2 regions of the Novibacillus thermophilus genome follow, and region 2 is predicted to be linked to the other one. Evidence: riboswitches for the same ligand, from Rfam matches in the RefSeq annotation. Region 2 holds a riboswitch; the other holds the start of a gene.
The links. A riboswitch is a leader RNA that binds a small molecule or an ion and turns the genes downstream of it on or off. The one in region 2 is predicted to bind S-adenosylmethionine.
Positions count from the first base shown of each region.

Region 1: linked by a shared signal. The riboswitch ahead of B0W44_RS14075 (OsmC family protein) and the one ahead of B0W44_RS05495 (homocysteine synthase) in region 2 are both predicted to bind S-adenosylmethionine.

Region 1 covers NZ_CP019699.1:2,884,270-2,899,136, forward strand. The annotation lists partial or broken gene trpE (anthranilate synthase component I) at 1-673, shown strand, start outside; partial or broken gene trpD (anthranilate phosphoribosyltransferase) at 681-1,702, shown strand; gene trpC (indole-3-glycerol phosphate synthase TrpC) at 1,692-2,465, shown strand; gene B0W44_RS14030 (phosphoribosylanthranilate isomerase) at 2,462-3,106, shown strand; partial or broken gene trpB (tryptophan synthase subunit beta) at 3,103-4,310, shown strand; gene trpA (tryptophan synthase subunit alpha) at 4,307-5,128, shown strand; gene hisC (histidinol-phosphate transaminase) at 5,185-6,291, shown strand; gene B0W44_RS14050 (prephenate dehydrogenase) at 6,288-7,409, shown strand; gene B0W44_RS14055 (hypothetical protein) at 7,637-8,116, shown strand; gene B0W44_RS14060 (tetratricopeptide repeat protein) at 8,328-9,614, shown strand; gene htpX (protease HtpX) at 9,766-10,659, shown strand; gene B0W44_RS14070 (putative RNA methyltransferase) at 10,820-11,701, shown strand; SAM riboswitch class I at 12,163-12,266, shown strand; gene B0W44_RS14075 (OsmC family protein) at 12,404-12,868, shown strand; gene sfnG (dimethylsulfone monooxygenase SfnG) at 12,984-14,066, shown strand; gene B0W44_RS14085 (NADPH-dependent FMN reductase) at 14,063-14,650, shown strand.
Region 2 covers NZ_CP019699.1:1,102,666-1,117,532, forward strand. The annotation lists gene B0W44_RS05485 (helix-hairpin-helix domain-containing protein) at 24-650, shown strand; gene B0W44_RS05490 (MFS transporter) at 756-2,015, shown strand; SAM riboswitch class I at 2,053-2,162, shown strand; gene B0W44_RS05495 (homocysteine synthase) at 2,240-3,529, shown strand; gene B0W44_RS05500 (DUF3139 domain-containing protein) at 3,701-4,045, shown strand; gene dcd (dCTP deaminase) at 4,121-4,678, shown strand; gene B0W44_RS05510 (DNA internalization-related competence protein ComEC/Rec2) at 4,746-7,154, shown strand; gene B0W44_RS05515 (2-hydroxyacid dehydrogenase) at 7,386-8,366, opposite strand; gene B0W44_RS05520 (GntR family transcriptional regulator) at 8,594-9,238, shown strand; partial or broken gene B0W44_RS05525 (aldehyde dehydrogenase family protein) at 9,338-9,995, shown strand; gene B0W44_RS05530 (Glu/Leu/Phe/Val dehydrogenase dimerization domain-containing protein) at 10,266-11,396, shown strand; partial or broken gene B0W44_RS05535 (alanine/glycine:cation symporter family protein) at 11,437-12,829, shown strand; gene dat (D-amino-acid transaminase) at 12,962-13,810, shown strand; gene holA (DNA polymerase III subunit delta) at 14,040-14,867, shown strand, end outside.

The DNA.
Region 1 (14,867 bases), 1.8 Mb from region 2:
GTACGTGTTGCAAATGGGGGATGAGACCGTCGTCGGCACGTCGCCTGAACTGTTGGTGAAGGTCACCGACGGGCTGGTGGAAACGCGGCCCATTGCCGGTACGCGGAAGCGTGCAGCCTCCGTTGAGGAAGACGACCGGCTTGCAGAAGAGCTGCTCAAGGACGAAAAAGAGCGGGCTGAACACTTAATGCTCGTGGACTTGGGGAGGAATGACGTTGGCCGCGTCACCGAATACGGCACTGTCAAAGTCGCCCAGTTCATGGAAATTGAACGCTATTCCCATGTCATGCACATGGTGTCGCACGTGACGGGGAAGTTGAAAAAAGGTGTCAGTCCGTTCCGAGCCCTGACGTCTTGCTTGCCGGCGGGCACAGTTTCCGGTGCTCCGAAACTGAGGGCGATGGAAATTATCGCTGAATTGGAAGGAGAGAGGCGGGGAATATACGCCGGAGGCATCGGGTATTTGGCTTTCTCCGGCAACCTGGATACGTGTATCGCCATTCGCACGATCGTATTCAAAAACGGTAAAGCGTACGTTCAGGCAGGGGGAGGAATCGTCGCCGATTCCGTCCCGGAGAACGAGTACGAGGAATCGATCAATAAGGCGCGTGCCATGCTGACGGCATTGGCTCACGCGGAAAATATGTTTCAACCTATGGCACAGAGGAGCTGAGAAGAGGATGCAGGACAGTTTGAAGCGAGTCGTCGAAGGACAGAATTTGTCCCGACGAGAGGCAGCTCACGTGATGGAGCAGTTTATGGAAGGGAAAGCAACCCCTTCCCAAATGGGCGCTTTTTTGGCGGCACTCAGGATGAAAGGCGAAACAGTGGACGAGATTACCGGTTTTGCCGAAATCATGCGCCGCAAAGTGGTGCCGGTGAAGCAATCGTTTCATAACACGGTCGATACGTGTGGTACCGGAGGTGACGGCGGCCGAACGTTTAACGTCTCCACCGCCACATCTATCCTCGCTGCGAGCGTAGGGGTTCCAGTGGCCAAACACGGCAATCGATCCGTCTCCAGCAAGAGCGGCAGTGCCGATGTGCTGGAAGCCCTTGGTATCGGAGCCCAGATGTCGGCTGAAGAAGCAGAAACAGCGCTCCAACAAATCGGTATTTGTTTCATGTTTGCCCCGCTGTACCACCAGTCGATGCGCCACGTCATGCCGACGCGCAAAGAGCTGGGGATTCGGACGTGCTTTAACATCCTCGGACCGTTGACGAATCCTGCTGGAGTGAAACGCCAACTGTTAGGGGTGTACAGTCAGTCCTTGACCGAACTCCTCGCTTCTGTTTTAAACGAGTTGGGGTCCGACCGGGCACTAGTCGTGTCCAGCGACGACGGACTGGACGAGATATCGGTCAGCGCGCCGACGCAAATTAGCGAACTGAAAGACGGACAGGTGACGACGTACAGTATCACGCCGGAGGCTTTAGGTCTTGCCCGTTATCCCTCCGTGACGTCGCAGGAGGAGACGCCACTCAGAACGCAGCCATCATTCGCGACATTTTCTCCGGCAAAAAGGGAGCTGCGCGGGACATCGTGTTGGCCAACACGGCTGCTGTTCTGTACGTGGCTGGTGTCGTCGACAGTTTGCGAGAAGGGGTACGCCTCGCCGCCGAAGCCGTAGACAGCGGTACGGCAACGGCGAAGCTAAATGAAATGGTTGCCTTTGCAGGAGGAAAGCAGCATGTTTCTTGAACGCATCCTGGAAGAGAAGAAGAAGGAAGTCGAACAGTTAAAACAACGCCGCGACGCTTTCCCCGAGACGCGGGCTGTGCGCCGGTCACTGTCACAAGCACTGAAAGAGGGGCCGCAGCAGTTCGGCTTGATCGCCGAAGTGAAAAAGGCTTCCCCGTCAAAAGGGCTGATCCGCGCCGATTTTGATCCGACGGCTATCGCCTGCCGTTACGCATCGGCGGGGGCCCAAGCCGTGTCAGTGCTTACGGACAAGACGTTTTTCCAAGGAGATTTGTCCTATTTGACAAGTATTCGGAAAGTAGTCGATCTTCCGCTGTTGCGAAAGGACTTTATCATTGACCGCATTCAAATAGACGAAAGTGTCGCTTTTGGAGCGGACGCCATTTTATTAATTGCCGCAGCCCTTGAGCAGAAGCAGTTGACCGATCTTTGCCGGTACGCCCAGAAGCGCGGACTGGAAGTGTTGCTGGAAATTCACACGGAAGAAGAACTGGCTCCGGCTATTGAAGCCCAACCAGACGTCATCGGGATTAACAACCGCAATTTGCACACGTTTGACGTCTCGCTAGATGTGACGCGTCGTCTCATACGTCACATCCCGCAAACCATTCCCGTCGTGAGTGAAAGCGGCATTTCAACTCCGGAAGTGATGCAGGAACTGCAAACACTTGGCCTTTCGGGGGTGCTTGTCGGCGAATTTCTCATGCGGCAGGAAGACGTTGCAGACGGCATTCACTATTTAAGGGGAGTCCCCGCCAGATGAAGGTGACGGTTAAAATGTGCGGATTGCGTTCGGAGGACGATGTCGCGTCCTTACGCAACCTGCCTGTCCAGTTTGCCGGATTTGTGCTGGCGCCGAGCAAACGTAAGATTACAATAAATACATTATGTAAACTAAAGACACTGCTGCCGCATTGCGTCACACCGGTTGCTGTCATGGTCAACCCGACACAAAAGGAAGTGGATGACGTCATCGACCGGGCAGGAGTGACGACGTTACAGTTGCACGGGGATGAATCGCCTGACTGGTGCCGGGCGTTGCGCAAACGGCATGGGTCGATTGCGCTCATTAAGGCGCTGGCAGCCCGAGGAAAAGAGACGGTAGAACAGATGGCAACGTACGGTGACATCGTCGACACTTTTTTGATTGACACTTACCAGCCTGACGCACGCGGCGGAACCGGGAAGACCTTTCGGTGGGAAGACATCCCTGCTTATCTCGAAGCTGCTCGGGAAGTTAGGAAACCGCTTTGGATTGCCGGCGGACTGACGCCGGAAAATGTGCAGCAACTGTTGACGCGTTATCGACCGGACGGTGTCGACGTGTCGAGCGGCGTTGAAAAAAACGGGGTAAAGTCCGCGGAACGTATGCAGCAATTCGTACAAAGGGTGAGAGCGATATGACGAGGACGAAGACTGTACCGGATGAGCGGGGGCGTTTCGGCCCCTTTGGCGGGCAGTATGTACCGGAAACACTGATGAACGCTTTGGAAGAATTGGAGCAGGGATTCAAAAGCGCTTCGGCGGATGCCACTTTTCACAAAGAGTTGCACGCGTTGATGGTGCAGTACTCGGGACGGCCGACTCCGCTTTACTTCTGCCGCCGGCTGACGGAAAAGTGCGGCGGGGCGCGCATTTACTTAAAGCGGGAAGATTTAAATCACACAGGCGCACACAAAGTGAATAACACGTTAGGGCAGGGCCTTTTGGCCAAAAAATGGGCAAACAAAAAATCATTGCCGAGACGGGAGCCGGACAGCACGGGGTCGCGTCAGCGACAGTGGCGGCTTTGCTCGGCCTTGAGTGCAAAGTGTTTATGGGCGAGGAAGACATTCAGAGGCAACGCTTGAACGTCTTTCGGATGGAGTTGTTAGGGGCTGAAGTCGTCCCCGTCTCATTGGGTTCGGCGACGTTAAAAGACGCGGTTAACGAGGCGATCCGTTACTGGGTGAGCCACGTCGACGACACGTTTTACATGATCGGATCTGTCGTCGGCCCCCATCCTTATCCTCTCATTGTGCGCGATTTCCAGCGCGTCATCGGCGATGAGACGCGGCAGCAGTTTTTGAAAGAACAGGGAGAACTGCCTGGCCACGTCATCGCGTGCGTCGGCGGCGGCAGTAACGCCATCGGCATGTTTACTGCGTTCGTCGACGATGAAGACGTCCAGCTGCACGGTGTGGAAGCGGCCGGTGAAGGACTGAATACGTCGGCGCACGCCGCCACGCTGTCACAAGGGGTCCCCGGCGTGTTACACGGGTCCCTTACGTATCTGTTGCAAGATGAGCACGGCCAGGTGTTGCCCGCCCACTCCATCTCAGCCGGACTGGATTACCCGGGAGTAGGCCCAGAACACGCCTATTTAAAAGAAGCAGGGCGTGTGCGCTACACAGCCGTCACAGATGACGAAGCCCTCGACGCCGTGGCAAAACTGTCGCGAACCGAAGGGATTCTGCCGGCCCTCGAGTCGGCGCACGCCGTTGCGGAAGCCATAAAAATGGCGCCTGAACTCCCGCCGGAACAGTCTGTCGTCGTCTGTCTCTCCGGCCGGGGCGACAAAGATGTGCACACTATCCGTGAAGCACTGAAGGGAGCTGGGGGAGAATGAGAACACAAGCGGACAATCGCATCCAGCAGGCGTTTGACAGACAAGCACATCCTCTTTTCATCCCGTATGTGACGGCGGGAGATCCCCATCCGGACGTCACAGTCGATTTGCTCCTGACACTGGAAGAGGCGGGAGCGGACATCATTGAGCTTGGGGTGCCTTATTCTGACCCCCTCGCAGACGGTCCGGTGATTCAAAATGCCTCCAACCGCGCTCTGCAACACGGCGTGACGTTGAGCAAAGTGCTTGAGATGGGAAAGGAGGCGCGCCTGAGAGGCGTGAGTGTTCCCTTAGTGCTGTTTACGTATGTAAATCCCGTTTTCCGCATGGGTATCGAGGTGCTGTGCCGCCGGGCAAAAGCGGCGGGGTTTGACGGGATGATCGTTCCCGACTTGCCGATGGAAGAAAACGGGGAATTACTTGAAGCGGCAAAACGGCATCATTTGGCGTTCATTCCCCTCGTGGCCCCCACGTCGAACGAACGGATGGAGCGCATTGTAGCCGGCGCCCGGGGGTTTGTCTACTGTGTGTCGTCCCTGGGCACGACAGGGACGCGCGATACGTTCTCCGACGACGTCATTCCTTTTCTCCGCCGCGTCCGGGCACTAAGCGCTGTCCCGACTGCCGTAGGTTTCGGTGTATCCAAGCGGGAACACGTTGAAGCATTTGCGCCTCACGTCGACGCCGTCGTCGTCGGCAGTGCGCTCGTGCGTGAAATTCAAGCCGTCGGTGACAAACTGCTGCACCCGAACCGGGAAAGAAGACAAGCTGGTCACGCCCATATTCGGGGGTTTGTCAGAATGCTCAAAAACGGGTAAACTTAGGAGAAAAAACGAGGGGCTTTTGACACCCCCTCTTTGAGGAGACATGTCAGATGCAACCGAAACCTACCGTACAAGGTTTACCCGTCTATCAGCCGGGAAAACCGATTGATGAAGTGAAACGGGAATACGGACTGCAGCACGTCATTAAACTGGCGTCAAACGAAAACCCGTTCGGCTGTTCACCTTACGTCCTCGAACATTTGCTGCCCAGTGCGAAAGAGGCAGCTCTTTACCCGGACGGAGCTGCGCGGGAATTGCGGGAGCAGATGGCCCGCCACCTCGGGATCGAAGAGGGGCAGCTATTGTTCGGCAACGGGTCGGACGAACTCGTACAGTTGATATCGCGCTGTTATTTACAACCGGGGACGAACGCCGTCATGGCAGACGTGACCTTTCCCCGCTATGAAACGAATTGCCGGATCGAAGGAGCTGACGTCATCAAAGTGCCGTTAAAAGACGGTACCCACGATTTAGACGCCATGGCCCAAGCGGTCAACGACGAGACGAAAGTCGTCTGGCTGTGCAACCCGAACAACCCGACCGGGACGATGGTGACTCACGACGACGTCGTCCAGTTTTTGGACCAGATCCCGTCATCGGCGCTCGTCGTCATGGACGAAGCTTACGTCGAGTACGTCACGGATGACCGATTCCCGGACTCGCTATCACTGTTGAGCGAATATCCGAACCTCATCATTCTCAGAACATTTTCTAAAATTTACGGACTGGCGTCCTTACGTGTCGGATACGGGATTGCGTCCCCTGACATCCTCACCGAGCTCAACCGTGTACGCGAACCGTTTAACGTCAACGCGTTGGCGCAACGAGCTGGTGTGCTCGCACTGGAAGACCAGTCGTTTGTTCAGGACTGCCGCACGAAAAACACGTCCGGAATTGAGCAGCTGACGTCCGCTTTTGACCGTCTAAACATGCGCTACTTCCCGTCACAGGCCAATTTTGTCTTTGTGCAAACAGGGGTGCCGTCCGAAGAAGTGTTTCAACATTTATTGGAACAAGGCATTATCGTTCGCCACGACACGTCATGGGGTTTTCCGACGGGCATTCGCGTCACGATCGGCAGTCAAGAGGAAAATGCGGCGTTCATACAAGCGTTGGAACAATTTATTCAGAAGCGAGGACGAGAACGCGTTTTATGAAAGAGATCGAGCAAGTCAGCATTGTAGGTGTCGGGTTGATTGGCGGGTCCCTCGGCCTCGTCTTTCGGCAGCACGGCATCCGCGTCGTGGGCTTCGACAAGGACGCTGAAAGCCTTAAACGCGCTGCAGCGCTAGGCGTCATCGATGAGGGGATCCCGCAATTGGTGAAAGCCGTATCGGACTCTGACGTGATCATCGTCTGCACGCCGGTTCGTACGATACGTGCCATCTTAGAACAGCTGTCCGCGATCTCGCTGAAACCGGGTGCGATTGTGACGGATACGGGGAGTACCAAAAAGGAGCTCGCGGACTTTGCCAAACGTTTGCGCTGGCAAAACGGGAGCTACATCGGGGCACACCCGATGGCGGGGTCACACCGTTCAGGGGTTGAAGCGGCAACGTCTGATTTGTTTGAAAATGCGTATTACGTCTTGACCCCGTCTAAGGAAACACCTCTGTCCACAGTGGAAAAGCTGACAAAGCTGTTGAAATTCACTCGGGCGAAAATTGTCCAAATGACGGCGGACGAACATGACCGGATCATGGCTGCTATCAGTCACTGGCCCCACGTATTGGCTGCCATGCTCGTCAATCAAGTTGGAGAGTACAACAAGCGCAACGGGTGGTACCATACGCTGGCGGCTGGGGGGTTTCGCGACTTCACGCGCATCGCTTCCAGCGATCCAAAAATGTGGCGCGACATTACGCTAACGAACCGCGTTCCCATCCTGACGATGTTGGAACACTGGCAACGCGAGCTCAGTCAGTTTCGGCACATGCTCTTGAACGAGCAGGAGGAAGACCTGGAGGCATTCTTTCTCGGGGCAAAGCGGTTCCGCGATCAACTGCCAAAGCGGGCACGTGGCTCCCTGCCGCGCGTTTACGAATGTTACGTTGACGTTCCCGACCATCCTGGCAGTATCGGCAAAGTGGCCACGCTGCTCGGAAACAAAGGCATCAGCCTGGCTAACATCGGCATTTTGGAAAACCGAGAGGAAGTGGCCGGCGTTCTCAGACTGGCATTTTACAAAGAAGCCGACTACGACCGCGCCGTTTCCGTGTTGAAAGAACACGGCTATCCGGTGTATCCGGCGGAGAGGGAGAACGGGAACCGTTGAGACAGGGTAAGGAGCGAAAGTTGACAATGTTAAAAAAAGTATTGACGCCATGATAGCGTTTTCGTTATACTTACAGTACAGTATGGTTTCTCTCCACTCCTATCTACTAACGCTTTGCGTGCACCACTGCCTGTGGCGGTGGTTCTTTTTTTGGTCGTGGGACATACGTTGTAACTGAGGTTGAAGCGATACTCACATAATATCGTCTTGTACAGGGGTGGTGCGATGTGAGCAAACAAGTAGTACGTTGGTGCTGTGAATACGCGTTTGTGTTTACATCACTGGCTGTATTAAAAAATGTGTTTTTTCCGTTTATGCTGTGGCTGTGGTTTGTCCCGGGAGATCTCACGGCTGCCTTGCAGGAGGCCACATTCCTCATCTTTAGCGTCATTTCCATCATCCTTCTTCTCAGCCTCGGGTCCATCAGCCGCCACCGTTACGGTCTTGCGATCTGGCACGTCACGTTAGCGACATTTCTCCTCAATGTTCCGTTTATCGTGCTAGGACTGTTTCCCGTTACGCGGTCGTGGGCAGAAGGGTGGTGGAGTGTGATAGGCGACGGAATAGAGCTGTGGGTGCCGGCATTTTCATCGGTGAAAGGGTGGCTGTTGTTCCCCATTAGTCTCTTTTTCGTTTTAGCAGGGCGCCGTTTTTACGTTCGCGACCAGAAACAGGCAGCAAAGCCGTCCCCGTCCAAGCTAACGTGACGGCAATACGCCGCAGCAGAAGAGTGGGGCGCGGGCTTCAAAGGGATGCCGTGTAACGGTCGCCCTTTTAGGATTTGTCTTGAGTCAACCTTTTCCCTTCACTGCACACATGACACGGCACGCGATTGTCACTGCACTGACTGTAAACGCCAGACTGCGTGGAGCACGGGCGCTAAATTTGATACAATCATCTCACGAGGAGGCGTATCCGTTGGAACAGTGGCAACAAACGCTGCAGTCTATCTTGTCTGAACTGGATGATGGCCAATACGAACAAGCCTTAAAGCATCTAGCCGAAGTAGAATCGTTGGCAGCAGACCATCCTGACCGCCTTGCCCAGCTCGCTGAGCTGTATTTCGACCTCGGCCACCAGGGAGCGGCAGAGAGAATGGCTGAAAAGGCACTGGAACTTGAAGAAGAGATGACAGTCGCCTTGCTCATAAAAGGGGAAATCGCAGTGGAGAGAGAGAATTGGGACGAGGCGGTCGATTACTTGGAACGGGCCAACCGGGCTGAGCCGAATCAGCCTGATGTCCTTGTTGCCCTCGCCGACTGCTATCGTGAAATGGGCATTCTGGAAGTAGCCATCCACTACTTGGAACAGTTAGTCGAGCAGGAGCCGTTATCTCCCCACTATTTACACGCCTTAGGGTTAACCCAGCTGGAAAGCGGGGAACCCCGTGCAGCCATCAATTCTCTTATGACTGCACACGAAATGGATCGACAGGATACAGACATCCTCACGGCACTGGCTCAAGCTCTGATGGAAGTCGGGGAGTGGGAAGAAAGTATACGCTACTGGGAGCAAGCGCTACGTCTCAATCCGGACGACACCGATGCTGCGTTGTCAAAAGCCGTATTGCTCTATAAAATCGGGGAATCGGACGAGGCCCTGGACCTATTGAGGCAGTTGAAAGAGAGAGAGCCGGAAAACACGGCCGTATTGAAACAGCTGGGTGAGGTCGAACTCGCCCTCGGCCGTACGAGAGATGCCAAAAACACGTGGAAGGCGCTGCACCGCCTCGATCCGTATCAACCCGACGCGTACCTGTCCCTCGGCAGAATCGCTCTCAAGGAACAAAATTGGTCGGAAGCGCTCGATTACTTTAGACGGGCGTTAGAATACGGCGACGACCGCGATGACGTATGGATCGGGATGGCTGAAGCCTACCGAGGGATGGGAGAGTGGTCAGAAGCGTTGGACTGCTATGAACAGATGATCAATCATTCTGACGAAGCTTCCCCTCCGGCCGGTATCTATCGCGAGATGGCACGTTGCTACATGGAGTTGGAAGCATTGGATGCCGCTGTTGAGTGTCTGGAAAAGGAGTTGCAGATGACAGATGATGCCGACCTGCACAACGAGCTCGCTGACGCCTATTGGCAGTCCGGACGCCGGGCCGACGCTTGCGCTTGTTGGAAGCATTCTCTCCAACTGGACCCGAATCAATGGGAGGTTGCCGACCTGTACGAAAGAAATTGCGGAGATGATGAGTAAAACTTCAGGACTTCTATTTTGCCATGCTTACAGCATCAGCACACGTAGGCGTCGTGACAATTTTTATTCATTGCTGACGCCGCAAAGCGGCATGAGGAAAACTTGGTTCTAATAGTGTCAATCATAGCCTATAGGACGGAGGAAAGTGAACGTGCGACGAATTGTTTTATTCGTTTTAACGAATATTTTGGTCCTGACGACCATGTTGATTGTGTTCACCATTTTGTCCACAGTGTTCGGAATTGACTTCAACTACATTTCGGAGGGGACGATTAATTTTGCCACGTTACTGATCTTCAGTGCTGTCGTCGGCTTTACGGGAGCTCTTTTCTCCTTGGCCATTTCCCGGTGGATGGCAAAGACGATCATGGGCGTGCGCGTCCTCGACCCGAAAAGCAACTTGTCAGCCGATGAACGCAAGATTGTGGACACTGTTCACCGTCTCTCAAAAAGAGCCGGGCTCAAGAAAATGCCGCAGGTAGGCGTATACCATTCACCCGAAGTGAACGCTTTTGCGACCGGTCCGACGAAGAGTCGCTCTTTGGTCGCCGTTTCCACTGGACTGTTACAGTCCTTGGATGAAGACGCCGTCGAAGGCGTCCTCGCCCATGAAGTGGCACACATCGCCAACGGCGATATGGTGACGATGACGCTGTTGCAGGGCGTCGTCAACACCTTTGTCGTCTTTTTGGCCCGGATCGCCGCTTTCATCGCATCCCGTTTTGTGAGGTCAGAGTTGCAAGGTGTGGTGCATTTTGTTGCCGTTATCGCGTTCCAAATACTGTTTTCGCTTTTAGGGAGCCTCGTCGTCATGGCTTTTTCCCGTCACCGGGAATACCACGCTGATCGCGGCGGAGCGGAGCTGGCAGGAAAGGACAAAATGATCCACGCCTTACACTCTCTAAAACTGTACGTGAACCGGGTGGATACGAAACAGGCGGCGTTACAAACGCTTAAGATTAACAATAAGAAGCGCGGGACGACCTATTTCTTTTCCTCACATCCCGATTTGAATGACCGAATTCGCCGTTTGAAAGAACATTAGTGAGCATGTTTTTCGGGTTAAGGTTGCTATTCTCAAAGAGACAGCGAGTAAGCTGATAACCGGTGAGATGTTTTGCCGATTTTCGATACATCTTTTGCTTAACATCTTGCAGAATAGTTGAAAAGGATGGGCGTTGACGGGAGTGTCCAATTTGTCCAAAATGGCGAAGAAAGCGATCAGTGCAACATATGCCCGCAAGTTTGAATCCATTTTCCAATGTCCCGTTTGCGGTTCATCTATGCAGGTAGTTGATTTAAAAAGTCTCGTGTGTTCCCACAACCACACGTTTGATTTTGCCAAACAAGGTTACGTTAACTTGCTCACCCGCCCGACAAAAACTAAGTACAAGAAGGACCTTTTCCAAGCGCGAAGAAAACTCTACGCAGAGGGCGGTTTTTTTGAACCGCTCATCCGGTCCATAGCTAAATTCATCATTAAGCAGGCCTCAAAAAAAGAGACCGTCTACGTTCTCGATTCAGGCTGTGGTGAAGGTTTCCACCTTTCGAACGTATGCGAGATAGTGACAGCTGTGGGAAAAACGGTAACAGGCGTCGGGGTGGATCTATCAAAAGAAGGTGTCGCCATCGCGTCCCAGCATGATTCGAACAAAATTTGGTGTGTGGCTGATCTTGCCCGTGCGCCGTTTAAAGACAAACAGTTTGACGTCATTCTCAATATCTTGTCACCTTCAAACTACACGCAATTCAACAGACTGTTGAAACCGAATGGCTTTGTGCTGAAGGTTGTTCCGCAAAACGGCTATTTAAAGGAGTTAAGGGACGCCTTTTTTGATGAAGCGGAAAAACAGACGTATTCCAACAAAGGGACTGTCGACCGGTTTCAAGAGGCTTTTCCCGAATTCGATCGTTCGCGAATATGTTATACGATGAGCCTCGATCAATCGTCCATTCACTCCTTGGTCCGCATGACTCCTTTGGCGTGGAGAGCCCCTGAGGAGCGGGTCAGATCGTTTTTAGAGCGGGAAGCGGCAGACATCACCGTTGATTTAGAGATTTTAATCGGTTATAAACAGCCCGATTAAATTCGGTTTATTCAAAAAAGCATCATCGCCGCTTTGCCACCCAACCTCAACAAGCCGAGTCGGCGTACCGTCCGTTGCCCGAAGGAACGAATCTGGATTATGTATTCACCGCGCGAAATTACCGGCCAATTACTCGGGGCAGACGATTTCTTATGGCGGGAAGGTCATACCTTAGCAGAATCGAATCCATCTGCTTTCTCCTTCAGAATGAGAACGATTGTTGAACGAGGGAAGGGGTCGATCCCCAAAAAAACAAGTTCAGCTTTGCATAAATACGTGACGCTTGCAAGCCCGGCTGGACAAATGACAACGTTCGGCCGGTTTCTAAAGTGACATTTTCTCGGAACAGTTAAGGGGACAATTTCACTGACGATTGACAATAAATTGAAAAGGTGTTGACAGATATCTCTCTTGTGATATGATTATTTCAAAGTCAGCAAAATGACATAGCAATTGTCTGCTTCTTATCCAGAGAGGGGGAGGGACTGACCCTATGAACTCTCGGCAACCAGCCGCAACGGCCCGGTGCCAATTTCAGAGGAATGGTTCATTCCGAAGATGAGAAGGCTTGACAAAATGTGCCGCGTTTTGTGAACCCTTCTCTTGTTGAGAAGGGTTTTATTACGTTAAAGGGGGATGCGGGAAAAGAAGGAACACACGGGTTTTGATGGCACGAAACATAAGATTGGAGAGGAGATTGAAATGGCACGAAGTACATTTAAGGCAACCGCGCAATTAGGAGAAAAATTTCAAGTTCGGACACACTCGAGGGGCCACACGGTCATCGTCGACGAGCCAAAGGAGCTCGGCGGAACGGATCTGGGACAGAATCCGGTGGAACTCATCCTTTCGGCCCTCGGAGCTTGCCAGTCCATCGTCATTCAGACTTACGCCGAGAAATTTGACATAACCGTTGACGCACTGCGCATCGAGCTGGAAGGAGATTTAGATTTAGACGGCTTTTTGGACAAATCGGACGTTCGCCCCGGTTTTTCCGACGTGAGGTATCAAGTGTTTTTGAAGACTGATGCGCCGGAAGCGAAAGTGAAAGAGTTTTTACAATTTGTCGAAGCCCACTGCCCGGTGGCGGATACGATTGCCCATCCAGTCAACCTCGTGTCCTCCGGTTTTGTCATTGAGAAAGATCAGCGTACTCCAACAACATAAAAACGAAAAAAAGGTACACTTTTGGCAACACACTCTTCACAAAGACATTTGGCACGGGTCCCATCTCCCATAGGATCGGACCCATCGAGGTTCATGATAAAGGAGATAGAAAACATTGAGCGACATAAAGTTTGCTTATTGGGTGCCGAACGTGAGCGGAGGGCTCGTCATTTCCAGACTTCCGCAGCAAACAGACTGGACGTTTGAAGCAAACAAACGTTACGCCCAAACGGCAGAAGCAGTCGGCTTTGAATACGCCTTGTTGCAAACGCGTTTTATAGCGAACTACGGAGCAGAAAATCAACTAGAAGCAGCGACGCTAGCTGCTTCACTGGCCAGTGTCACTTCGAGGATTAAGCTTATCTCCGCCGTCCTTCCCGGCCTTTGGCACCCTGGAGTTTATGCGAAGATGATCGCTACACTGGATCACATCAGTCGTGGCCGCGCCGCAGTCAATGTCGTCAGTGGTTGGTTTAAAGGCGAGTTTACTGGTTACGGCGAGCCGTGGCTTGAACACGACGAACGTTACCGCCGTTCGGAAGAATTCATTCGTGTGTTGCGGTCAATGTGGACAGAAGAGGAGACGACGTTTAAAGGGGACTTTTACCGGATAAACAGCGCCCCGCTCAAGCCGAAACCTATACACACTCCTCCGATTTTCCAAGGGGGAAATTCAAAGGCGGCCCGGCGGATGGCAGCACGCGTGTCCGACTGGTATTTCATGAACGGCAATACGCTGGACGGCCTCAAAGAACAAATTGAAGACGTCCGGTCCCTCGCCGAAGTCGAAGAACGCACACTGAACTTTGCCGTTAACGGTTTTGCTATCGTCCGCCCCACAGAATCAGAAGCCGTCCAAACCCTTCGGGAAATCGTGTCACATAGAGATGAGGAAGCTGTAAGAGGTTTCAGTGAATCGGTCAAAGAAGCCGGTCAGTCCACGAAGGAGAGGGACGGGATGTGGGCCAATTCTTCCCTTGAAGACCTCGTGCAGTACAATGACGGTTTTAAAACGGGGTTAATTGGGACGCCTGAGCAAGTGGCTGATCGCATCATCGAACTTAAGAAGATCGGAGTGGATTTAGTACTCGTCGGTTTCCTTCATTATGAGACCGACTTGGAAGCGTTCGGGGAAGACGTGATCCCGCTCGTCCGAGAAAAAGAGCAGGCTTTGAGAGACAGAGGAGTGGTGGTGTGAGACTGTTAGGTTTGTCGGGAAGTTTGACACCGCGCTCTAAAACGTACATCGCCGTCGAACAGGCGCTCACATTCGCTAAAGCGTACGATGCGTCGGTGGCGACGGACCTCATCAGTTTGCGGGATTATAAACTGTCGTTTTGTGACGGCAGAGATCCAAAACTGTATGAGGGGGATACGAAGCAGGTCATTCAAAAAATAGAAAATGCCGATGCGCTCATCGTCGGAACACCTGTCTATCGCGGTTCGTATACGGGAGCGCTAAAAAACGTGTTTGACCTCATACCCAATGGCGCCTTGGAAGGGAAGGTGGTCGGCTTAATTGCCACTGGTGGAACGTACCACCATTTTCTGGCCATTGAACACCAGCTAAAACCACTTTTCGGCTTTTTCCGCGCCCACGTCGTACCGGGTACGGTCTATGCCCACAACGACCACTATTCCGACAAGAGGTTGGTCGATCCTGACGTTATCGAACGCCTGCGTCGCCTCGGAGAAGATGTCGTCAGATTGCAGTATGCGATCGGAGGCGGCTTGGCAGGTGCGGAGGCTCCGCCCATTCCGAGAAAAGCATTGAAAAGGTGAAGAAGGTAGGCAGCACCTTCTTCACAAAGACATTTGCGCGCAAGGTTTCTCTTGCGCGCCTTTATTTTAGCACAGGTTCCGCAATTCGTCATTGTGGCGAACGAGAGCCCTGCATGCCCTCGAATATGATGGACGGAAGGGGTTGTGCTTGCTGCAAAATGGCTCACAAACCGAATGTCTTTCAGCATTCGATTGTGGTAGCTAAAATAGATCCTCC
Region 2 (14,867 bases):
GACGGGAAAGAGGGGGAAGATCGTTGTTTCAAACGTGGTCGAACAGGGAGATAAAACTGATGGCAGTCGCGCTCGTTTGCGTGATTTTGCTTCTCAGCACACTCATGTACTTTCTGTTTACAGACCGGGCTGAAAGTACGGAGGAAATTCCGTTAGGCGACGACCTGCCAGACGGTGGATTCGTGGAAAAGAAAGAGGAGGCGGCAGATGAACCTACGGAAATCGTCGTCGATGTCAAAGGAGCGGTGAAGCAACCGGGGATTTACCGTTTGCCTCCTGACTCCCGCCTTTATCAAGCCATCGAAGCTGCCGGAGGAGCCACTGACGAAGCGAACACGGACCAACTCAATCTGGCTGACTTTTTGATAGACGGAATGGCGGTCATCGTTCCCCGCGAGGGCGAGGAGCTGCATGACACGACACAGGGAACGGGAGGGGAACCTCACACAGGAACCGGGAAAGTGAACATTAACCGGGCCTCTGAAGCGGAGTTGCAGACGTTGAGCGGTATAGGGCCGACCAAGGCGGCCGCCATTGTAAAGGACCGGGAGGAGAACGGGCCTTTTAAAACGGTGGACGATCTGACACGCGTAAGCGGGATCGGAGATAAAACGTTGGAAAACATAAAAGACGACATAACCGTTCGCTAGAAGAAGGGAGCGAGCTTCGTTATACTGGAGATATCTGTCGCTTTGGGTGGGCAAGTCACCCACACGTGCTTGGAAAAATAAAAATGGTGGACAGGGGGTGGGGAGTTGAAGAAGCGCCCGTTCTCTTACGGCAAGATTGTTGCCATCGGCAGCGGTTTTTTTGCGCTGACACTCGTGTGGACTGTGTACAATACGTACATGCCGCTCATTCTAGGTGAGTTTATCGAAAGTCGCGCGATTCGCGGCTCGATTATGGGATTAGACAATTTACTGGCCGTTGTGTTGATTCCCCTCATCGGAGTGTGGTCCGACCGGCTGGATACTCGATACGGCGGACGGCTTCCGTTTCTCATTGTCGGAATGCCGATGGCCGCCTTGTTTTTTGTCCTCATTCCGTTCCTCGGTCGCGGCGCACTCTGGATGCTGTTGTGCGTCGATATCGCATTTCTTCTGGCCATGACGGTTTACCGTGCACCCGTGATTTCGCTCATGCCAGACCATACGCCAGTGGAAAAGCGGTCGACGGCAAACGGTGTCATCAATTTGATGGGCGGGGTGGGGGGACTGCTTGCGTTGTTTGCCCTCGCACCGCTCTACGACCTCTCCCGCTCCTACCCGTTCGTCATCGGCGGGATGATCCTGTGTGCCTCGTTTGCTCTACTTTTCTTCACCGTTGAGCGGCATCCGCCGTACGCTCGTGTCAATATCCAAGACAGCGCTGAAACAGTGCCCCTTCGATCGTTGCGCTCGAATGTAGCCAGGCTTGCTGAACCAACCTTTCGCGGCCATTTTCTCATCCTTTCTGCCATTTTTTTGTACTTTGTCGGCTACAGCGGGGTGGAGGCCCAGTTCAGTGTGTACGCGACTGAACATCTCGGGGCAAGCGGGGGCGAAGCTGGGTTGACCCTCGGTTTCTTCAGCTTGTCCTTTGTACTGTTCGCCCTTCCGGCTGGAATGGTCGGAAGTCGGTTCGGGAAATCGGAAACGATGCTCGCCGGACTGATCGGCTTGCCGGCCCTCTTCCTCATCATGCCGTGGATCACTTCCTTGGCACTGTTGAAAGTGTTACTTTTCGCGGGCGGTATGGCCTGGGCTCTCGTCAACGTACAGGCTTATCCGCTCGTGGCCGATTTAGGGGGCACGAAGAGAATCGGTTTTTTCACGGGGATGTACTACCTGTTCTCCATGGCCTCGTCAGTGGTCGCTCCAGCCGCATTAGGATTTTCGATGGACGTTTTCGGCCACCCCTCCCTTTTTTACACTGCCGCCGCGAGCTTTGCTTTCGCTTTTTTTCTGTTAAGAAAAGGGACGGACCTCGTCAAATCAAAAAAAGTATTTGACGGATCAGAATCAATGCCTATATAATAAATAACAACCTGTACAGGGAACTGAATATTTTGGAGCCTTATCAAGAGTGGTGGAGGGACTGGCCCAATGAAACCCGGCAACCGGTCTTCGCCTTTAGGAGATGCGGTGCCAATTCCTGCAGGACGTTTTCCTGAAAGATAAGGGGAGATTTAGTCTTTTGGTATGAAGCTCTTCCTTATCGGAAGAGTTTTTTATTTATATGTTTGAGGAGGAACCTGACGATGAGTGACGAAAAGCAATACCAGTTTGACACACTGTCCGTCCACGCCGGACAGCAACCCGACGAGGCGACGAATGCCCGAGCGGTCCCGATTTACCAGACGACTTCATATGTCTTCAACGACACGGATCATGCGGCTAACTTGTTCGCCTTAAAAGAGTTTGGCAACATTTACTCCCGGATCATGAATCCGACGAATGACGCCTTTGAACAGCGCGTGGCCGCTTTGGAGGGCGGGGTTGGCGCGCTGGCCACGGCGTCTGGACAAGCGGCTATTACGTACGCGATCTTAAACATTGCCAAGTCCGGAGATGAAATCGTGTCGGCCAGCAGTCTGTACGGTGGAACGTACAATCTGTTTTCCCACACGTTGCCAAAGTTGGGGATACGCGTTCACTTCGTCGATCCGTCCGATCCGGACAATTTTCGTCAAGCGATCAATGAAAAGACCCGCCTCGTCTTTGCTGAGTCCATTGGCAATCCGAAAAATGACGTGTTGGATGTGGAAGCGGTGGCCGCTATTGCCCACGAGAACGGAATTCCGTTAATTGTGGACAATACGTTCCCCACGCCGTATTTGCTGAGGCCCATCGAATTCGGAGCTGATATCGTTGTCCACTCTGCAACGAAATTTATTGGCGGACACGGGACGTCCATCGGCGGCGTCATTGTCGATTCCGGCAAGTTTGACTGGACGAACGGGAAGTTTCCCGAACTGACGGAGCCAGATCCGAGTTATCACGGAGTGGTGTACACAGAAGCACTTGGCCCTATCGCTTACATTACGAAGGCCAGAGTGCAGTTGTTGCGGGATACTGGAGCCGCGCTCTCTCCTTTTAACGCCTTCCTGTTTTTACAAGGGCTGGAGACGTTGCACTTGCGCATGGAACGTCACAGCGAGAACGCGTTGAAGGTGGCTCAGTTCTTACAACAGCACGATGCGGTAGAGTGGGTGAATTACCCCGGCTTAAAAGGCCATCCGTCCTACGAAAAAGCGCAAAAGTATTTGCCGAAAGGACAGGGAGCGATTTTGTCATTCGGGATCAAAGGAGGTCTTGAAGCCGGGAAGAAATTGATCAACAATGTGAAGTTGTTCTCTCACTTAGCCAATGTCGGCGACGCCAAGTCACTGATCATTCACCCGGCCAGCACGACGCACCAACAGTTGACACCGGAAGAACAGCTTTCCACCGGGGTATCGCCGGAATTGGTCCGCCTCTCTGTCGGAATCGAGAGCGCAGACGACATTATAGCCGACCTGGATCAAGCTTTGAACAGAAGTCACGCCTAACGGCAAGGGACCATAAAAACATTTTGATCGCGGAGGCAGCGAAAGCTGCCTCTCTTTACTTGCTAGGCTGTTCATAAAACGTTGCATTTTTTAAAAAAAAGGAGAAACGGGAAAACGGTATAATAGAGAATGGAAGTGAACAGTTGACAGGAGCAGAAGGAGTCGAGACACGTGAAGAAAAGTGTTGTGATGGTAGCGGCTGTTGTTATCATCGGGGTGCTCGCGTTCTTCATGTTTTTGAAAATTTACGGAGACCCGACGGCTTACACGGAGTTAGAACAACGGGTCGAACAGTACTTAACGGAAGAACAGGGCGATGATCCCGATCGGATCGAAAGGATTGAAGTCTTCCGACAAGCGATGAAGCGACCGGGTTATTATGTAGAAGTCGTGTTTAAAGACGAACCTGAGACGGTATATGTTTACTGTGACGAGGGAGGACAAATCGTCCAGTGCGGCAAAAAAGAGACGGGTGCGGACGGAAAGGAGTCCAGTGTCACGCAACGCGAAAATTGAGCGCCGGTTCTATCATACTAGGACAAAGTGTTGTAAAATAGAGCTATTGATTTACCAGTTGGGGGTGGAGATCACGTGACGATTAAATCGGACAAATGGATTCGCAAGATGGCGACTGAGCACAAGATGATCGAGCCGTTCGTCGACCGCAACGTCGGCAAGGGAGAAGCCGTCAGTTTTGGCCTCAGCAGTTACGGCTACGATCTGCGCGTTGCGGATGAGTTCAAAATTTTTCACAACGCGTTAAATCCAGTCATCGATCCGAAAGAAATCAATCTGGACTCTTTTGTTGATTTTAAAGGGGACGTGGCGATCATTCCGCCCAATTCTTTCGCCCTTGCTCGTTCGGTTGAATACTTTCGCATTCCGACGAACGTTCTCGCCATCTGTGTCGGCAAATCGACTTACGCCCGCTGCGGCATTATTACGAACGTCACGCCGTTTGAACCGGGGTGGGAAGGGCATGTCACGTTAGAAATTTCCAACACGACGCCGCTTCCGGCGAAAATTTATGCCCATGAAGGGTTGTGCCAAGTGTTGTTTCTGGAAAGCGATGAAGAGTGTGAAGTGTCTTACCGGGACAAGAAAGGAAAATATCAGCATCAACAAGGTATTACACTACCGCGTATTTAGTTGACAAAAGAGGAATATTGGCAAAAAATGTCGAATACCCACACATCTGGAAAGGGTGTGTGGGTGTTTGCGTTGGTCTGTTTATTGGGTCACTGGATGGGTGACCGGGCTGTGGGTCGGCAGTCTAGGGTGGCTGCCTTTTACCATGTGGTGTTTGTCGCTGGCCGCTGTGTCCGTCGTTGGGGTGTGGCAGCTGTACAGGAGATGGCACGGCTTCCGCCCATTTGTGGCTGCAGTCGCTTTTTTGTCGGCTGCCGCTTACATGACCTGGACCGATGACCACAACCGCTCGGTCTGGCCGGAACACGCCCGCGAGTGGAAAGGCAGCATCACGGGCCGGCTCCTGGAACCTCCTGTGGTGGACGGGAACAGGGTGGACATCATGTTGCGGAGTGAGATGTGGCACCAGGGAGACGACACGTTTTCCACTGGGGGAGAAAAAGTGCTCGTCCGGCTCTATTTAGAAACTTTGGCGGAGCGAGATTACATTTACACGTTCCGGCGCGGCGACTGGGTGCGGGTTGACGTTAAACTGGAGAGGCCAGACGTTGCCCGGAATCCCGGAGGCTTTGATTACCGCCAACATCTGTACAGGCAACACGTGCACTGGATTGGGCGTGCCCAAGACGCCGGTGCTGTGGAACGCCTCACGTCTTCTCGACACGGGCTGGAGTTACTGGATCGTTTTCGGACCTATTTGGGCCAGCGGATCGATTCTGTTTATGAACATCCTGCCGCCGGTCTCGTGCGGGGGATGATTCTCGGTGAGCGGGAAACAGTAGATTTACAAGTCGAACGTCAATTCGCCACCCTCGGCCTGCTTCACTTGCTGGCCATTTCCGGCCTGCACGTGGGAATCGTCCTCGCCATCTTCTACGGGGGTTTAAAGTGGATGGGGGTGACCCGGGAGAGAGCTGCCGCTTTCGCTTTGCTCTTTTTGCCGTTTTACGCGCTGTTGACCGGGGCGAACCCTCCCGTTATTCGCGCCGCCATCGTCGGAGGGCTTGTCCTTCTCGCCGTCATCTACCGCCGCTGGAAAAACAGTGTCCACTTTCTCGCCTTGGCGGCGTCTCTTATGTTGCTCTTCAACCCGTACTGGCTCTTCAGCGCGAGCTTTCAGCTGTCTTTTACCGTAACCGTCGGCATCGTGGTCGGTGTCCCGCTCTTATGCAAGCGAATGCCGAAGCTCCCCGCTTTTCTGAGGGAGACCGTTGCCGTGACCGTTGTGGCGCAACTGTGTTCGTTTCCTCTCATCATTTACTATTTTAATCAGTTTTCTCTCTTGTCCGGTTTGGCCAATTTAATCGTCGTACCCTTCGTCAGTTTCATCGTCATTCCGTTAGGGTTTGCCACTGTTCTGCTAGCAGGCATTGCAGTTCCGCTGGCGACGTTGCCTGCCAAAGTGAACGAATGGGCCGTAGATGTGGTCTTGACAGTGGCCGAGATGTTGACGGACTGGGAGCCGTTTCATCTCGTATGGCCGACCCCGCCCATTCCGTGGGTGTTCGTTTACTACGCCTTGTTGGGAGCGATCGGCAAGTTTTGGCTGTGCAGCGATGTACGCGTTCCCCGGCGGAGGCGTGTCGGCTTGTCGTTAGCCTTTGTCTTCGTCGTCATCTTCGCTCACTCTCCTTTCCCGTGGTGGAACCGCCCGCTCACTGTCACGTTTCTAGACGTCGGACAAGGGGATGCCATCGTCGTGGAGACGCCGCAGCGCCAGACGATAGTAGTAGATGCAGGGGGCACGGGTTTTTTTGAACGAGAGCCCTGGCAAGTCCAGAGAGATCCGTTTGACGTCGGGGAAGACATTGTTCTCCCTTTTTTGCGGCACAAGGGAGTTGCCCGAATCGACTATCTCGTCATGACTCACGGCGATGCCGACCACATCGGCGGCATGAAAGCGTTAGTGGAGAACCTCCCCGTCCGCTACTTTGTGCGCGGGGCGGACACACACAACCCTTCAGAACTGGAGCGAGAGCTCCTGTCTTCTCTTGAAGCTGCCGACGTTCCCGTTTACCGGGTGACGAGTGGAAGCGGATGGCAATTAGAGGACGGGCTCTACTGGCAGTTTGTCCAGCCCGAGCCGGAGGACGTGCCGTCAGACGAGCGCAACGCCCAGTCGGTCGTAGTCCTTCTTTCGTATCAAGGGCGGTCCTTTTTGCTGACGGGGGACGCCGATCAAGAGGTGGAAGAACACATTGTGAACACGTGGGACATCCCGCCCGTAGACGTACTCAAAGCCGGACACCACGGGAGCGATACGTCGACGGGGGATGTGTTGTTACAAACCGTCCGTCCGAAAGTGACCGTGTTGTCTGTCGGAGAGAACAACCGGTACAACCACCCTCACCCTGACGTCATCGAAAGGTTACATCAGGCGGGAAGCTCTATTTTCCGCACTGACCGGCACGGCGGCATTACGGTCCGCGTCCACCGCGACGGTCACCTGTCAGTTGAACAGAGTATCGTTGATTAATGTCCTGTTTCAGATTACTCTTTCCATGTAACTGATTCGATAGTTGTGCCTATTAGTAGTTCACGTAGAGAGGGTTGGAGCAGTGACTGGAAAGCTGTGACGATTATCTTATGCGTAGTGGGATTCCCGTCAATAGCGGTTGATTCACACCAAACGGAGAACGAGGCTGTGTCTAGTGCATCAGCTTTTACTGACTTTCTAGACAGCTGAACGAAGATCGCCAAGGGTATCCTAGTCTCCCCAGACTTCGGGATTAATGAGATTCGGCGGTTTAATTCCGTTTAAACCCGCTTCAAGATTTTTGGCTGCTAGCTGAGACATTTTCAATTCCGTTTCATGTGTAGAAGAGCCGATGTGGGGTGTTGTGACCACATTTTGCATCTTTAAGAGCGGATTGAGCGGATCAACGGGTTCTTGTTTGTATACGTCTAATCCAGCAGCAAGTATTTCTCCTTTTTCTAAAGCATCGATTAAATCTTCCTCGACAACCGTTCTGCCGCGTGAACCGTTAATGAATATGGCCGATTTTTTCATCAATTTAAACTCCCTTTTCCCGATAAGCCCTTCTGTTTCAGGAGTAAGGGGAGTTATGAGACAAACAAAATCGGAATGAGCGAGTAACGCGTCAAGCGTACAAAATGTCGCGCGATACTTTGTGTCAACTTCAGGTTTTCTCGTACGTGAGTGATACAGTATCTCCATGTCGAACCCAAAGTGAGCCCTTTGTGCGATGGCTTGTCCTATTCTCCCCATTCCGATAATCCCTAATTTTTTATGGTGAACATCAACCCCGAATTGTTCCGGCACTAAAAACTCCGACCATTGGCCGCGTTTTACGAAATGGTCTAGCTCGGGGATGCGTCTGGCTGTTGCGATGAGGATACCGAAAATAGCGTCAGCAACCGTGTCTGTCAGGACATCCGGTGTGTTTGTTGCCATAATGCCCCTTTTCGTCAACGCTGTAACGTCTAAATTGTCGTAACCGACGGATACGTTGCTGACAATTTTTAGGTGAGGAGCGCGGTCTAACAGCATTTTATCTACTTTTAACTCTAAGCCGATAATTCCTTCGACTTGATGTAAATATTGCAAAAATCGCTCATCGTTCCTCGTATCGACGTGCTTAAAAAATTCGACCTCATATTTTTGCTGAAGGTCGTGTAGGACAGGCTCAGATACCCGGTTGTATGCAAGGATCTTCTTTTTTGTCATGTCATCATATTCCTTCCGTGCTTATTTTTTGTCGACAATCGACAATATCGTTAACTATAAAATATCGGGAACATAATCAGATGTCAATAAGTAGGTTCACAAAAATTAAAATTAAAAAATGCTTGACAATAAAAAATAAAGCGTATATGCTAAATTTAGTCGATTGTCGACAATCGACGTATTACCGTATAAGCGTACGACTTGTACAGATGAGGGGAAGAAATTCGATGGATCAACCGCTTGTCCACAAATCTCTCAGCCAATTTATTGCCGACCAATTACGCCGCGGTATATGGAACCGGGACATTCAGTTTGGTGAGCGTTTGCTTGAAAGTGAGTTGGCTGAAAGGTTTGAAGTCAGTCGCAGTTCAGTAAGAGAAGCGCTCATGATTCTCGAGCATGAAGGTCTCGTTAAGAGCAAGACGAGAAAGGGAACTTACGTCACCGAGTTTTCTGCTGAGGATCGACAAGAAATTTTGGAACTGAGGACATTGCTGGAGACCTATGCGTTTAAACGTGCGTTGCCTCGGTTAGAGGAAAAACACATAGAAGACCTTGAAAAAATACTTGAACGCATGAAAGTGAAGACAACAGAAAAAAATTGGAGTGACCTGTTTGATCTCGACATGCAATTTCACCACTACATTGTAAAAGTTTGCGGAAACTCACGACTTATCAGTATATACGACTCCATCCATGTCCAAATTAGAACATTTCTCGCCCACCTTGATCAGTATTACTCGAGTCACGAGTCGTTTTACGAAGAGCACAGGGAGTTGTTGGACGCCCTCTTAACACGGGATTCCAACATCATTGACAAAGCGGTTCGACAGCACATTGAGTATGTCGAAGAACAACTGCTCAACTTGTAAACAAGATCAAACTAATCAAGATCAGTATTGGAAGAGTTGACAGCGGTTATTTTCCTTCTGCCGTGCCGGATAGGGCGATCATTGAAGAATGGAGAATGCCCGTGGAACTTTCCGGCTGCCATGCTCACGCGCAAAATGGGACCAGCCCTTGCGGCGGGGTGTACGGTTGTTGTTAAACCTTCGAGTGAAAGCCCTTTAACAGCCGTTAAACTGTTAGAACTGTGTGAGCAAGCTGGTTTCCCCAAGGGCGTCGTCAATCTTGTGACGGGATCCTCCTCTAAGATTGGGAAAGCCATCATGGAAAACAGAAAAGTCCGTAAAATTACGTTTACTGGTTCGACTGAAGTTGGGAAAACATTGATCAGACAGAGTGCTGATCAAGTCAAGCGGTTGTCCCTGGAACTCGGTGGGCACGCCCCGATGATTGTCTTTGATGATGCTAATTTAGATGTTGCTGTAAAAGCTGTCATCGCTTCGAAGTTTAGAAATACCGGACAAACGTGCATTTGTGGTAACCGCATATATGTTCAGTCGGGGATATACGAAGCATTTTTGGAGAAATTTGCCGATCGTGTGAATCAGTTGAACGCGCGTCATTGAACAACTGGACTTTGGCATCGTTGGTTGGAATGACGGGACTCCTTCTGCCGCCCAAATTCCATTCGGAGGGATGAAGGAGAGCGGTATCGGCAGAGAAGGGGGACATGAGGGGATTGAGGCGTTCCTGGAAACTCAGTATGTATCAATAGGGATTTAAGAAAAAAAAACGGGAGGAACAACGGCATGAAGAAAACGTAGGAGTACATTTTCTAAATTCCACGTATTTCCCCAGTTTGGGGAAATAGCGAATTGAGAACTCGTGAATGGAAAGGGGGATAGTATGAGCCAGGAAAAGAGTTGGATACTTTCGAACGATTGACTTAATGTTCATTCTTCATATACAAGCTTAACTAAATAAACCTTGAAAAGAAAATGTTGTAGGGGTCCAAAAATTAGAGATTTTTACTCGTAGCATAGGGGGGATAATATGGCAGCTTATATAAAAACAGAGTGGACGGATCCTGTCACAAACGCAAAAGGTTACTTGGTAATTGATACATTAAAAGGCGGCATCGCTAGTGGCGGAACTCGTATGAGAAAAGGACTAACACAAAAAGAGGTGGCACGTCTGGCTCATACGATGACACTTAAAATGTCTACATTAGACTATCCAATTGGCGGAGCAAAAGCAGGGATTGATTATTCTCCGTCTAATCCAGACAGTTATGGAGTATTAAAAAGGTTTTTGGAGGCCCACAAACCTTATTTAGAGCAAGTGTGGATCACAAGTGATGATTTAGGCACGAGATTGGAAGACATCGCGAGAGCATTGAATGAAATAGGTTTAAAAACGGCTAACGCCTATTTAAATCAATATCCTGAAGCTGAGAATCTAATCGAGAATTTAAATAAAGCATTAAAATTAACGGTTAACAGTGTACCGCTTATTCACATGATTACTGGCTACGGTGTTGGAGTAACGACGCAGAAAGCTTTGGAATGGTTAGGGAGAGAAGTGACAGGGGCGACTGTTTCCATCCAAGGATTTGGAAGTGTTGGTGCGAGCGCGGCGTCATATTTTTCAAATGCAGGAGCAAAGGTTGTAGCGATTGCAGATATAGAAGGGACTGTTTTCTGTGAAGACGGTTTAGATATACCGCTACTCCTAAAGGCAAAAGACGAATATGGTTATATCGATCGATCTAGATTACCAAAAGCTTATTTAAACTTAACGAACACTGACTGTCTCACGTTGAATGTCGATGTGCTTGTTCCAGCTGCCGTTGCAGACGTTATTAATAAAGAAAACGCGCAAGATATTAAGGCGAAGCTAGTCGTCGAAGGAGCAAATATTCCGATAACAACTGAAGGGGAGAAAATTTTAACTAATAAAGGGATTTACGTTATTCCTGACTTCATTGCAAATGTGGGCGGGCTTGGTATGTTTGGAGCTATATTGTTTAAAAATTTGCCTCCAAATGCAGAAAAGATTTTAGACTATTTAAAAGAATCCCTAGAAAGAGCAACCATACATGCTCTTTCTCAAGCGAATGAGGAGGGAATTTCCCCAAGGGAAGCAGCCTACAGATCCTATAAGACAGAACCTATAAGATCATAGAAACTAGATAATTCCAATTATTAGAGGAGGAATTTTCATTATGGAACGTCTAATCGATTATATTGTCGCTGTATCTGATTGGATTTGGGGGCCACCCATGATTATATTGTTGTTTTTAAGTGGGATTTTTTTAACGATCCGTTTAGGTTTTTTCCAGTTCAGATATGCCTTTTATATAATTAAACAGACAATCGGAAGGGTTTTCAAAAAAACAAATGGGGAGGGGACGATATCGCCTTTCCAAGCCCTCACATCGGCTCTTGCCTGTACTATTGGTGCTGGGAACATTGTAGGTGTACCAGCCGCCATCATGTTTGGGGGCCCTGGGGCTATTTTTTGGATGTGGATGATTGCTTTGCTAGCGAGTGCTATTAAGTTCTCCGAAGTCGTGTTAGCTTTAAAATATAGGGAGAAAAATGCGAGGGGCGAGTTTGTTGGAGGGCCCGTCTACTACATGGCCAAAGGGTTGAATATGAGGTGGCTTGGCGTTTGGTTTGCGATAGCTTTAATGATTGAAGTTATTCCGAGTGTCATGGTACAAGGCAATTCCTTAGCCGCAACTGTTCAGGAAACGTTTAATGTGAATCCGGTCATGACGGGGATTGTATCGATGTTAATTGTCGGATTTGTCATTATCGGTGGAATCAAAAGAATTGGAAAGTTTACAGAGAAATTTGTCCCACTTATGGTTGGTTTGTATTTGTTTGGGGCTTTGATAATAGTGATAATGAATTTTTAACATGGTGGGGGAAGTTCTTTCATTAATTTTCACATATGCGTTTCAGCCGATGGCGGCGGTAGGAGGATTTGGTGGAGCAGCTATAGCACAAGCCATTCGCTGGGGATTTGCCCGCGGAGTGTACTCCAATGAAGCTGGAGTAGGAACCGCTCCAATCGCTCACGCATCCGCAACAACAGATCATCCAGTCAGACAGGGTTTATGGGCGGTAATGGAAGTTGTCATCGACACGGTAATTGTTTGTACAGCAACTGCATTTGTTGTGTTGTCTACCGGGGTTTGGAAAAATGAAGGGGCAGGCGGGAATCCTTCCGCACTGACAACAGAAGCGTTTTCTGTAGCTTTAGGTCAAACAGGTGGACTAATAGTTACCATTGCTCTCGTGTTTTTTGTCATATCTACTGTAATCGTTTTATCTTACTACGGCGAAAGACAAGCGGAGTATTTATTTGGGTTGAAAGGCGGAAAAATTATGAAGTTTGTATATGTATTGTCCGTTTTTGTTGGGGCGATCGGCGGTGCGCAAACAATTTGGAGCCTTCTGGACATCAGTTTGGCTGCCATGGCTATTCCAAATATTATCGCCCTAGTGTTGCTTAGCAAAGAGGTTGTCGAAATGAAGCGGGAATTTTTTGCGTCTGAAAAATATTATTTGCTAGATATTAAAAATCAAAACAAAGGTATTTCTTCATAAATAAATATTTGCTGCGTTGATAGAAAAGAAATTTTGGATCTCACAATGCTCAAGACGACGAATAAAATTAATCCTCCTACGACAGTGACGTCAGTAACGACCGATAAACGTGAGTTTAAAGGGGAATGTATTGTGAATAAAATACTGTTTAACGATCGAATCATTGAAAGAGAAAACGTCATCGATATAGAGGATCGAGGATATCAATTTGGAGACGGAGTTTATGAAGTCATTGGTGTATATGGCGGCAAGATGTTTATGTTAGACGAGCATATGGAGCGTTTAAAACGTAGCGCAGATGAAATTCAGTTAAAAATCCCTTTAATAATAAATGATTTAAAAAATAAGCTAAGGGAATTAGTGCTGATTAATAACTTGGAAGAAGGAATAATTTATTTACAGATTACCCGTGGAGTTGCCCCTAGATGGCACACATTTCCGGACGAAACGGTGTCACCCGTCACGATTGCTTACGTTCGATCGCTGAAGCGAATGACTGACTTAGAGAAAAACGGTGTTTCCGCAATTCTTACAGAGGATATTCGGTGGTTGAGATGTGATATTAAAACACTTAATCTGCTTCCAAACGTTTTGTCTAAGCAAAAAGCGGTGGAAAATAGCGCTTTTGAAGCTATTATGCACAGAAAAAATATTGTGACTGAAGCCAGTTCTTCAAACGTATTTATTGTAAAAAATGAAGAATTGTTTACTCATCCGGCAAACAATTTTATTTTAAACGGCATAACCAGAAAAAAGGTCATTCAATTGTGTGAGGAATTAAACCTCAAAGTGAATGAGGAAACTTTTACAGTTGACACTTTACTACAGGCCGACGAAGTGTTTATAACGGCAACGAAATTAGACATTATACCGGTCGTAAAGGTTAATAATCAACCCATTGGAACAGGCAAACCTGGAAATGTTACAAAAAAAATACTACACAAGTTTCAATCCCTCATTCAACCAGCCACGCAGACATAGGAGTACGGCAACGTGTGTGAGCATGCAAGCGAATAAGGTCGGCAAGCAGATAAGTATTCCGTACAAATAGACATGGAGATCTCACAAAAACCTAAAAAAACACCGCCTTCAGTGACGTCTCTGCCTATTAAGCCTTGACGCGCACGTGGAACTTCAGGATAAGGTCAATTCAACCAAAGTTTGATAGAATGGGATGTATCGAACGCATTGCCGATTGGGGGAACGGTCCTTGTATAGGGAGATCGCGAAACAAATTCAACAGGGAAAATGGCGCCCTTTTTACGTGCTGTGCGGCACGGAGACGTTTCTGATGGAGGAAATGATCGCCCACATGAAAACACACGCCTTGCGTGATGCGGATGACACATACAACTACAGCGCTCTCGACTTGGAACAGGTACCGGTGGAATCATTGGTGCAGGAGGCGGAGACGTTGCCGTTTATCGGAGAGAAGCGCCTCGTCGTCGGCCGTAACGCCTGGTTTCTCACAGGTTCGACAGGGAGGGCTGAAGTGAAGCACGATGTGGACGCCCTTCTGGCATACGCCCAATCCCCCCTCGACAGTTCGATCGTCGTCCTTACGGTTCCGCACGCTAAGCTGGACGAACGAAAAAAAGTGGTAAAGCAGCTAAAAAAATGGGCGACTGTCGTCCGATTCACCCCGCTGGAGAGGGGGGAGCTAAGGGCGTGGATCAAACGCAAAGTGTCGCAGTTTGGGGCCCGTATTGAAGCAGATGCGGTAGAAAGGCTGATTCAACTCGTTGGAACTGAATTGCGGCTCATCTATCAGGAATGCATCAAGCTGGCGACATATGTGGGCGAAGGAGGGGTGGTGACTTCACGGCACATAGACGACATCGTGCCGCGTTCACTGGAAGAAGACATTTTTAAGCTGGTCGATTGCATCGGAAGAACAGATATTGAAGGGGCCCTCGGGGTATTTTACGATTTGCTAAAAAAGCGGGAAGAGCCGCTGAAAATACTGTCTCTCATCGCCAGGCAGTTTCGGATCATGTTGCAAGTGAAAGAGCTCTCCTCACGGGGATTTTCGCAAAAA